2 regions of the Sphingomonas sp. Leaf257 genome follow, and region 1 is predicted to be linked to the other one. Evidence: predicted binding sites of a transcription regulator. Region 1 holds the regulator's gene; the other holds the start of a gene.

Region 1 (4,677 bases):
GGCGCAAGGCGCGGTCGCCGCCGCCCGCGCCATCGACACCGGCGAGGCCGCGGCGCTTCTCGATCGATGGATTGCTTACCGATGACGATGCTCGACCGCATCCTGGAAACCAAGCGCGCCGATGTCGCCGCGCGCAAGGCGACCATGTCGCATGCCGATCTGGACGCCAAGATCGCCACCGTCTCGGCACCGCGCGGGTTCCGGGCCGCGTTGGACGCCAAAACCGGCCATGCGCTGATCGCCGAGGTTAAGAAGGCCAGCCCCTCCAAGGGCCTGATCCGCGCGGATTTTAATCCTCCCGCCCATGCCCGCGCCTATGAAGCGGGCGGCGCGGCCTGCCTGTCGGTGCTGACCGACGAACGCTGGTTCCAGGGGGCGGACGTGTTCTTGGAACAGGCGCGCGCGGCGGTATCGATCCCGGTGCTGCGCAAGGATTTCATGGTCGACCCCTGGCAGGTGCACGAATCGCGCGCACTGGGGGCCGACGCCATCCTCATCATCGTCGCGGCCCTGGACGACACCCAGATGCAGGAGATCGAGGCCGCTGCGATCGAGTGCGGCATGGACGCGCTGGTCGAGGTTCACGACGCCGCCGAGATGGAGCGCGCCGCGCGGTTGAAGTCGCGGTTGATTGGGGTGAACAACCGCGATCTCAGGGACTTCACCGTCGATTTTCAACGGACCTATGAACTGGTCGCGCATGCCCCCGCGGGCAGCACTTTCGTGGCCGAAAGCGGGCTGACCAGCCGCGAGGATCTGGACGCGATGGCTGCGCACGGCATTCATTGCTTCCTGGTCGGCGAAGCGCTGATGCGCCAGCATGACGTCGAGGCGGCAACCCGCGCGCTGATCGGATGACCGGCCTCACCCATCTCGACGAAGAAGGCTCGGCGCGCATGGTCGATGTCGGGGCCAAGGCGGTCACGGCCCGAGAGGCGGTGGCGCAAGGCCGCATCACCATGACTCGAGACGCCGCCGCCGCGATCCGCGCGGGCAGCGTTCAGAAGGGCGATGTGCTGGCGGTCGCGCGGGTGGCGGGCATCATGGCCGCCAAGAAGACCAGCGACCTCATTCCGCTCTGCCACCCCCTGCCTCTGAGCAAGGTAGAGATCGATCTGGTTCTGGACGAGGGAGGCGTGACCGCCACCGCCACCGCTGCCATGGCGGGCCAGACCGGTGTCGAGATGGAAGCCCTGACCGCCGTGTCGGTGACGCTGTTGACCGTGTACGACATGGCAAAGGCCCTCGATAAGCGCATGACGATCGGTGATATTCGCCTGATCGCCAAGACCGGCGGCAAGTCCGGCGACTGGAACGCCTAACGCCTCCGATCGCAGGGGAACGGACGCTGCGGAAAAGCGTCCTTGGGCCAAAAGGAGCGACCGTCATTCTTCTCCCCGTCCCCGAAGCCCAGGCCCGATTGCTCGCCCTGGCCAGCGAACGCTCCATCGTCGAACTGCCGTTGCGCCAAGCTGCCGGACGCTGGGCCGCGCGTGACGTGACCGCGCGGCGGACCCAGCCTGCGCACGACCTGTCGGCGATGGACGGCTACGCCATCCGCTTTCAGGACATGCCGGGGCCATGGACCGTCATCGGTGAAAGCGCGGCGGGACGGCCGTTTAGCGGTTCGGTCGAGCGAGCACAGGCGACGCGTATCTTTACCGGCGCGGTGCTTCCGGAAGGGACTGACACCGTTCTGATCCAGGAGGAAGCGGCGCGCGACGGCGCGGTCCTGACGCTGGCAGGCGAAGGCCCCGCCCATCAGGGCCGCAATGTACGGCGGCGCGGGCTCGATTTTTCCGAAGGCGCAACGCTGATCGCTGCCGGGCAGCGACTGACCCCCGCGCGCATCGCGGTGGCGGCGACCGGCGGTCACGCCGTCCTGCCCGTCCGACCGACCGTTCGTGTCGCGATCGCCGCGACCGGCGACGAACTGGTCCCGCCCGGTAGCACCGATCCCGCCGCCCTGCCCGAATCGAACGGCGTCATGCTGGCGGCGATGCTGGCCGATCTGCCGGTCGAGATCATCGATCTGGGCATCCTGCCCGATGATCTCGATAAGCTCCGCGACGCCTTTGCCTCGGTTGAGGCCGACCTGCTGGTGACGACCGGCGGCGCCTCGGTCGGCGATCATGATCTGGTCCAACCCGCGCTCAAGGCGGCGGGCGGGAGCGTCGATTTCTGGCGTATCGCGCTTCGCCCCGGCAAGCCGATGATGGCGGGACGGCTCGGCGAGACGGTGGTGCTCAGCCTGCCGGGCAATCCCGTCTCGGCCTTCGTCACCGCAACGCTGTTCGTGCGCCCCCTGATCGCGCATCTGGCAGGTGCGGCCGAGCCACTGCCCAGGCCCATCCCCGCCATACTGGGCGAGGATTTGCCCGCCAATGGCCCGCGCATCGACTATCTTCGCGCGGCGATGATAGACGGGCGGGTTCATGCGGCGGCCATCCAGGACAGCTCGATGCTGCTGACTTTGGCGCGTTCGACCTGCCTTATCATCCGCCCGCCACACGCTCCCCCCGCCGCGACAGGCGACTCGGCGGAAATCCTGATGCTCGCTTGACGCAAGCCAAAACGTTCCATATAAGTTCCACGTCTGTTCTGGACGGAGGATCGCGATGCTCACCGCAAAGCAGCATGAGCTTGTCTGCTTCATCAACGACCGTTTGAAGGAAACCGGCGTCTCGCCGTCTTTCGAAGAGATGAAGGAGGCGCTGGACCTCAAGTCCAAGTCGGGCGTCCACCGTCTGATCTCCGCACTGGAGGAACGCCACTTCATCCGTCGCCTGCCCAATCGCGCCCGCGCGCTGGAAGTGTTGCGGATGCCTGACCGGCCGGAAAAGACCGTGGCGGCCGAACCCGCATCCGCCAATGTCCGTGCGCCCACCCCGCGTCCGGCAGTCGAGCCTGCCAATGACGTGGTCGAAATCCCGCTCCATGGCCGGATCGCCGCCGGTTTGCCGATCGAGGCGTTCGAGGGCAGTTCGATGCTGGCCGTGCCCGCCGCATTGCTCGGCTCGGGCGAACATTATGCGCTGGAAGTATCCGGCGATTCGATGGTCGAGGCGGGTATCCTCGACGGCGACTATGCGCTGATCCGCCGTACCGATGTGGCGCGCGACGGACAGATCGTGGTCGCGCTGATCGACGATAGCGAAGCGACGCTGAAATATTTCCGGCGCGAAGGCTCGATGGTCCGCCTCGATCCCGCCAACCGCGCCTATGACCCGCAGCGCTACGCGCCCGCGCAGGTGCGGGTGCAGGGCAAGCTGTCGGGCATCCTGCGCCGCTACGAATGAGGGCGGAGCAAAGCCATCTTAGAAAGCCCTGATCCGGCTTTGGATGGCTTTGCTCACAGTCTCGGTTTGGGGCTGTCGAATGCATCGCCCTTCGTTGATAGAGGGCCTATCGCCCTCCCCTCTGTCCGGTCATCGACCATGGATGGCGATCACCGGGTTGGCGCACCACCCGCACCATGGGTGGATCGAGCCGGATGGAGACGCCGCCGGTCCGCTCCAAGACAAAGCTGTCCAATTTCAACCAGCGCGGCCGGCACGCATCGGGCAGGCGACGGTCGGCGATCATGATATCCACCCGACCGCAAAGCGCCACCAACTGCGTCCATGGCACCGGATAACCACTGCGCGTCGCCGCGATCCGCCAGCGCCGCCCGCGCTTCTCCAAAACGGTCACGCACATATCCCGCCCGCAACGCGCCGCCGGTTGATCGGCCAGCGCCAGCGGCTCGGCATCGGTGCCGCTGAGTTCGGACAGGGTGGTCCGCATATAATCCCCCGCCCGATCACGGAGCAGCGCCATGCCATGCCCCGACGCGATCCCAGCATGTCGACCGTCGCCGGTGACGATAAGGTCGGGTGCAGGCGCTGCCAACATGACCCATATACCGGCCATCAGCGCAGGCGTCCCGAGCCATCGCCACCGGGTCCGCCAAAGCGCGATCCACAATCCCCCCGCGACGGCCAGCCCGAACGCCCATCCCGACGCCACGGGCAAGGCGACCACCGATCCCGGCATGGCGGACACCGCATGCGCCAGCTTCAACAACAGGCCCAGGGCCAGTCCGAGCAACCACCAGAATGGGCCGCCCAACCCCATGGGCTCCAGCAACAATGCGATCATCTCCAGCGGCATGGCGATGAAGGTCGTCCAGGGGATCGCGACGATATTGGCCAGTGCGCCGTAAAGCCCCGCCTTGTGGAAATGATAGACGGCGATCGGCATCAGCGCCGCCTCGACCACCAGCCCGGTCAGCAGCAACGCGCCCAGATGCCGCAAGGCCGCCCAGCGCCAATCGGGATGCGGCCCTAACCATCGGCGAACCGCCGGGTGCTCATGAAGCGCGACAATGGCGGTGATCGCTGCAAAGGAGAGCTGGAAACTGGCCCCCACCAATGCCTCGGGCCGGAAGATCAGCACGATCAGCGCCCCTGCTGCGACAAGGCGCAGGGTCATCGCTTCCCGACCCATGGCCAGCGCCGCCAGGACCAGCATCGCCGCGACACAGGAGCGTATCGTCGGAACCTCCGCTCCGGTCAGCCACGTATATCCGACGGCGGCAACGGCTCCGGCCGCTGCTCCGACCAACGGCAGTCGAACCCGCAACGCCAGCCACGGCCAGAGCGCCAGCAGCCTGATCGTCAGCACCATGACGATCCC
Region 2 (4,677 bases), on a different contig from region 1:
TCCGGGGCAGGCGACCATCGTCGGCCCGTGGCGGGTGGAGCTGAACCGCATCTATCCCAATATCGGCGCGAACTGGTCGGCGCTGGAGGCGCGGCTGACCGCGACCCGCGAGGGCGACGGGGCCACCCTGCGTCCGCAGCAGCGCTTCTTCACCGATCCGCCGACCACGACGAGCGAGAGCGCCATCGCGACCCGCTGGGACGGGCAGCTTTATACCGTTCTGGGGCAGCAGGATGCCGCGACCGGCCGCTGGCAGTTGCGACTGTGGTGGAAGCCGTTCGTGACCTTGATCTGGCTGGGCGGTGCGCTGATCGCCTTGGGCGGCGTGCTGGCGCTGGTCGGGCGGTGGTTCAAGGCATGGCAGCAACGACGGCGGGAGGCTCTGTGGGGATGAAGCGCGCGCTGATCTGGTTGCCGCTGGGGCTGTTCGGGGTGTTCTTCGCGGTGGTCGCGGCCGGGCTGATGCGCCCCGCCGACACGACGGTGCATTCGACGTTGGTCGACAAGCCGCTGCCGGTCTTCAAGCTGGAGCCGATGGTGCCGGGCAAGCCGGGCCTGGCGAGCGGCGACTTCAAGGGCGGCAAGCCGCGCCTGCTCAACGTCTTTGCCAGCTGGTGCATCCCCTGCATCGCCGAAGCGCCGCAGCTGATGGCGCTGAAGGCGCGCGGCGTGCCGATCGACGCCATCGCCATCCATGACAAGGGCCCCGCCATCGCCGCCTTCCTGCGCCGCAACGGCGACCCTTATGCCGCGATCGGCGATGACAGCCGCAGCCGTGTGCAGATGGCGCTCGGCTCGTCGGGTGTGCCGGAGACCTTCCTGATCGACGGGCGCGGGCGGATCGTGCGGCAATATATCGGCGATATCCGCGCCGATCAGGTCGACCAGATCGTCCGCGACATGGCCGCCGCTCGATGAGCCTGTCGCTCGCTTTGTTGCTGGCGGTCGCCACCACCACGCCCGATTACGGCAACACCCAACTGCCCGACCGTCAGGCAGAGGCCCAGGCGCGGGCCCTGATGGGCGAGTTGCGTTGCGTCGTGTGCCAGGGCCAGTCGATCGCGGACAGCGATGCCGACATGGCGGCCGATATGCGCGCCCTGGTCCGCCAGCGGATCGCGCGCGGCGAAAGCCCGGAGGCGATCCGCGCCTGGCTGATCGAGCGGTACGGCGATTATGTCAGCTATGACCCGCCCTTATCGGGTGCCACGGCGTTGCTCTGGGCGACGCCGATCCTGTTGTTGGCGGTCGGCGCATGGATCGCGCGATCCAGCTTTCGAAAGCGCCGCTGATGGGCTGGCTGATCCTGCTGCTGATCGCCGCCGGAGCCTTGGGCGCGGCGCTGTGGCTGCGTTTTCCGCGACCGCTCTGGACGATGCTCGGGGCCGCACTCGCGCTGGGGGGCGTGGGCTATGCGTGGCAGGGGCGGCCGACCCTGGCGGCCAGCGCGCCCGCGCCGCGCCCCGATGCGCTGCTCGATAATGACGCAATCGCCGAATTGCGCGGGCAGTTGATCGGGCGTTATGGCGGTGAGGCAGCGATGTTCACCGCCGCCGATGCCCTGTCGCGCTCTGGTAACAAGCGCACGGCGGTGCAGATCATGCTGGGCGCGGTCGGCGGCGACCGGACCAGCGTTCCGTACTGGACCGAGCTGGGTAACGTCCTGTTCGCGCATGACGGTTATCAGATGTCGCCCGCCGCCCGCTTCGCCTTTCGTCGCGCGCGGACGCTGGGACCTCGCGATCCCGCGCCATTCTTCTTCGAGGGGCTGGCCTGGATGCGGGCGGGCGATTTTCGCAAGGCGCGGGTGTTCTGGAACCGTGCCCTGGCGCTGTCGCCCGCCAATGCGCCCTATCGTCCGGCTATCGAGCAGCGGGTGATGCTGCTCGATCAGGCTATTCGCATGATGGGGGAATAGGGACTTACTGGCCCCGGCCGGTCTTTTCCTGAAGCGCGTCGATCCGCTTCGAGGCGTCGGCCTTGGTCAGCGTATCGTCAAATGGCTCGCCCGCCTCTTCGGACAGGGTCTTCAGATAACTGGCCTGTGCGCCGGTCATCTTTTCGTCGCCGGTGGTCCAGTCATCGGGGTTCTTCTCGGCGTTGGAGAAGGGTTCGGTCTTGGGGTTGTCTGTCATCGGATGATCCTTTCGGGGGGATCAACGGCGATGTTCCAGTTTTGTTTCTTTGTTTGGTTCGCGCGGAGACGCGGAGGCGCAGAGAGGTTCGGGATGGGTCGGCGGTGCGAGTCCGTTCCGCCGGAGGCTTCGCCGCACCCTTGATATGGGAGGCCAGCCTGGCGGCTGGATACGCCATCTCCGCGCCTTCGCGTTTCCGCGCGAACCTATTCGGGCCTTCGTGGCGTGGGGCAGGGCATGCGCTTCGACTTCGCTCAGCATGAACGGAGGGTGGAGTAAAACCACAACGCCGTTCAGCCTGAGCGAAGTCGAAGGCCATGGGCAGCCTTGCGACCATGGCCCGGATCGACTTCGCTCAGTGCGAACGGCAGGAGCGATTTAGCCCGCCCAGGCCTCGAACGGCAGGTCGAGCGCTTCGGCGACCGCCGCGTGGCGGATCTTGCCGCCCGAGACGTTCAGGCCATTCGCCAGATGCGCGTCGGCCTTCATCGCGGCCTCGGCGCCCATGTTCGCCAGCTTCACCGCGAAGGGCAGCGTCGCGTTGTTCAGCGCAAAGGTCGAGGTGCGGGCGACAGCGCCGGGCATGTTGGCGACGCAGTAATGGATCACGCCGTCGACCTCGAACACCGGGTCCTGGTGGGTGGTGGCATGGCTGGTCTCGAAGCAGCCGCCCTGGTCGATCGCGATGTCGACCATCACCGAGCCGCGCTTCATCGTCTTCAGCATGTCGCGGGTGACCAGCTTCGGCGCCGCCGCGCCGGGCACCAGCACCGCGCCGATGACGAGATGCGCGTTCTTCACCGCCGCCGCGATCGCCGCCTTGGAGGCATAGGCGGTCTTGATCTGGCTGGAGAAGAACATGTCCAGCTCGGCCAGACGATCGTTGTTGATGTCATAGATGGTGACATCGGCGCGCAGACCCACGGCCATCTGCGCCGCGTTCACGCCCGAGACGCCGCCGCCCAGGATCGCGACCTTGGCCGGTGCCACGCCCGGCACGCCGCCAAGCAGGATGCCACGGCCGCCCTGCTGCTTTTCCAGATAGTGCGCGCCGACCTGCACCGCCATGCGGCCCGCGACTTCCGACATCGGCTTCAGGAGCGGCACGCCGCCGCGGGGGCTGGTGACGGTCTCATAGGCGATGCAGGTCGCGCCCGACTTCATCAGGCCCTCGGCCTGCGGCTTGTCGGCGGCGAGGTGGAGATAGGTGAACAGGACATGGTGGGGGCGCAGCATCGCGACCTCGACCGCCTGCGGCTCCTTGACCTTCACGATCATCTCGGCCTGGTCGAACACCTCGGCGGCGGTGGCGACGATGCGCGCGCCCGCGTCGACATAGTCCTGGTCCTCGAAATCGATGCCGGTACCGGCCTTGGTTTCGACGATCACCTCGTGACCGGCGGCGACCAGCTCGGCGACCGAGGGCGGGGTCAGGCCGACGCGATATTCGTGGTTCTTGATTTCCTTGGGAACACCGACGCGCATGATGAACTCTCCTGAAAAGCGTTGCCCCGATAATAGCGCCGATGGGGTGGGAGAGGTGTGCAAAGCGGTCCCGTCGCATCGTATAATTTGGGATATTCGTGCGTCTTCGGCCGGTGTATCGGGATGAAATGTCCGACGCGATCGACCGCCGCATCCTGGCCCAGCTGGCCCGTGATTCCGACCTGACCAGCGCCGCGCTGGGCGAGAAGGTCGGCCTGTCCGCCAGTGCCGCGCATCGCCGCGTGGCGCAGCTTCGCGAAAGCGGGGTCATCGCCGGATATCGCGCGATCCTGAGCCATGAGGCGCGCGGGCGGCCCTCGACCGTGATGGTCAACGTTACGCTGAAGGACCAGCGGCAGGATACCATGGCGGCGTTCGAGCGCGAAATCCTGCGCTGTCCCGAGATCGTCGAATGCTTCCTGATGAGCGGCGAGGCGGACTATATGATCCAGGTCGAGGTCCGCCGCGACGACAGTTACGAGCGTATCCACCGCGAAACGCTGGCGCGCCTGCCGGGGGTGACTCGGCTGGCGTCGCACTTCGTGATTCGCGAGGTGGTGCGACGGTCGTGAAGGATGGAGAAACTTCCTCCCCTCGCAGGGGAGGAATGATGACGGCCCCCGCTTCCCACCTTCGCCTTCAGCCGATAGGGATCGGCCCATGGTAAAGCAGGCTTCCTTCCCCCGCATCCTCCGCGCCACGCTGACCGCGCTGGCGATTGCGCTGACCCCGGCTGCGGCCTTTGCCGATGCGCTGGTCGACAATGTCACGGGCCTGACGCTCGACAAGGACGGCAAGGTCGTGCGCTTCACCGGCCTGTTGCTGACCCCGGACGGCAAGGTCGTGAAGCTGCTGGGCGCCAAGGACAAGCGCCCCGAAAAACTCGATTGGCGGGCGGATATGAAGGGGCGGGTGATGCTGCCCGGCTTCGTCGATTCGCATGGGCATGTGATGGCGCTGGGCTTCCGCCAGATCGAGCTGGACCTGGCGACTACCAAGTCGCTGGACGAGGCGAAGGCGCGGATCGCCGCCTATGTCGCCGCCAACCCCGAGCGGA

The links. The regulator LexA, encoded in region 1, represses DNA repair genes until DNA is damaged. The targets are predictions, from matches to a motif close to GTTCCNCNCTTGTTCT.
Region 2: a site for LexA is predicted at 2,168-2,183, ahead of ASF14_RS09215 (DUF3072 domain-containing protein). Genes of this name have one in related genera too.

What each region holds. Positions count from the first base shown of each region.
Region 1 is NZ_LMMH01000034.1:351,284-355,960, forward strand. Features, by position in the region: gene trpD (anthranilate phosphoribosyltransferase) at 1-85, shown strand, start outside; gene trpC (indole-3-glycerol phosphate synthase TrpC) at 82-858, shown strand; gene moaC (cyclic pyranopterin monophosphate synthase MoaC) at 855-1,322, shown strand; gene ASF14_RS17505 (molybdopterin molybdotransferase MoeA) at 1,388-2,563, shown strand; gene lexA (transcriptional repressor LexA) at 2,619-3,299, shown strand; gene ASF14_RS17515 (ComEC/Rec2 family competence protein) at 3,406-4,677, opposite strand, start outside.
Region 2 is NZ_LMMH01000012.1:296,631-301,307, reverse strand. Features, by position in the region: gene ASF14_RS09235 (heme lyase CcmF/NrfE family subunit) at 1-394, shown strand, start outside; gene ASF14_RS09230 (redoxin family protein) at 391-918, shown strand; gene ASF14_RS09225 (cytochrome c-type biogenesis protein) at 915-1,292, shown strand; gene ASF14_RS09220 (tetratricopeptide repeat protein) at 1,256-1,918, shown strand; gene ASF14_RS09215 (DUF3072 domain-containing protein) at 1,923-2,135, opposite strand; gene ald (alanine dehydrogenase) at 2,514-3,620, opposite strand; gene ASF14_RS09205 (Lrp/AsnC family transcriptional regulator) at 3,749-4,192, shown strand; gene ASF14_RS09200 (amidohydrolase) at 4,281-4,677, shown strand, end outside.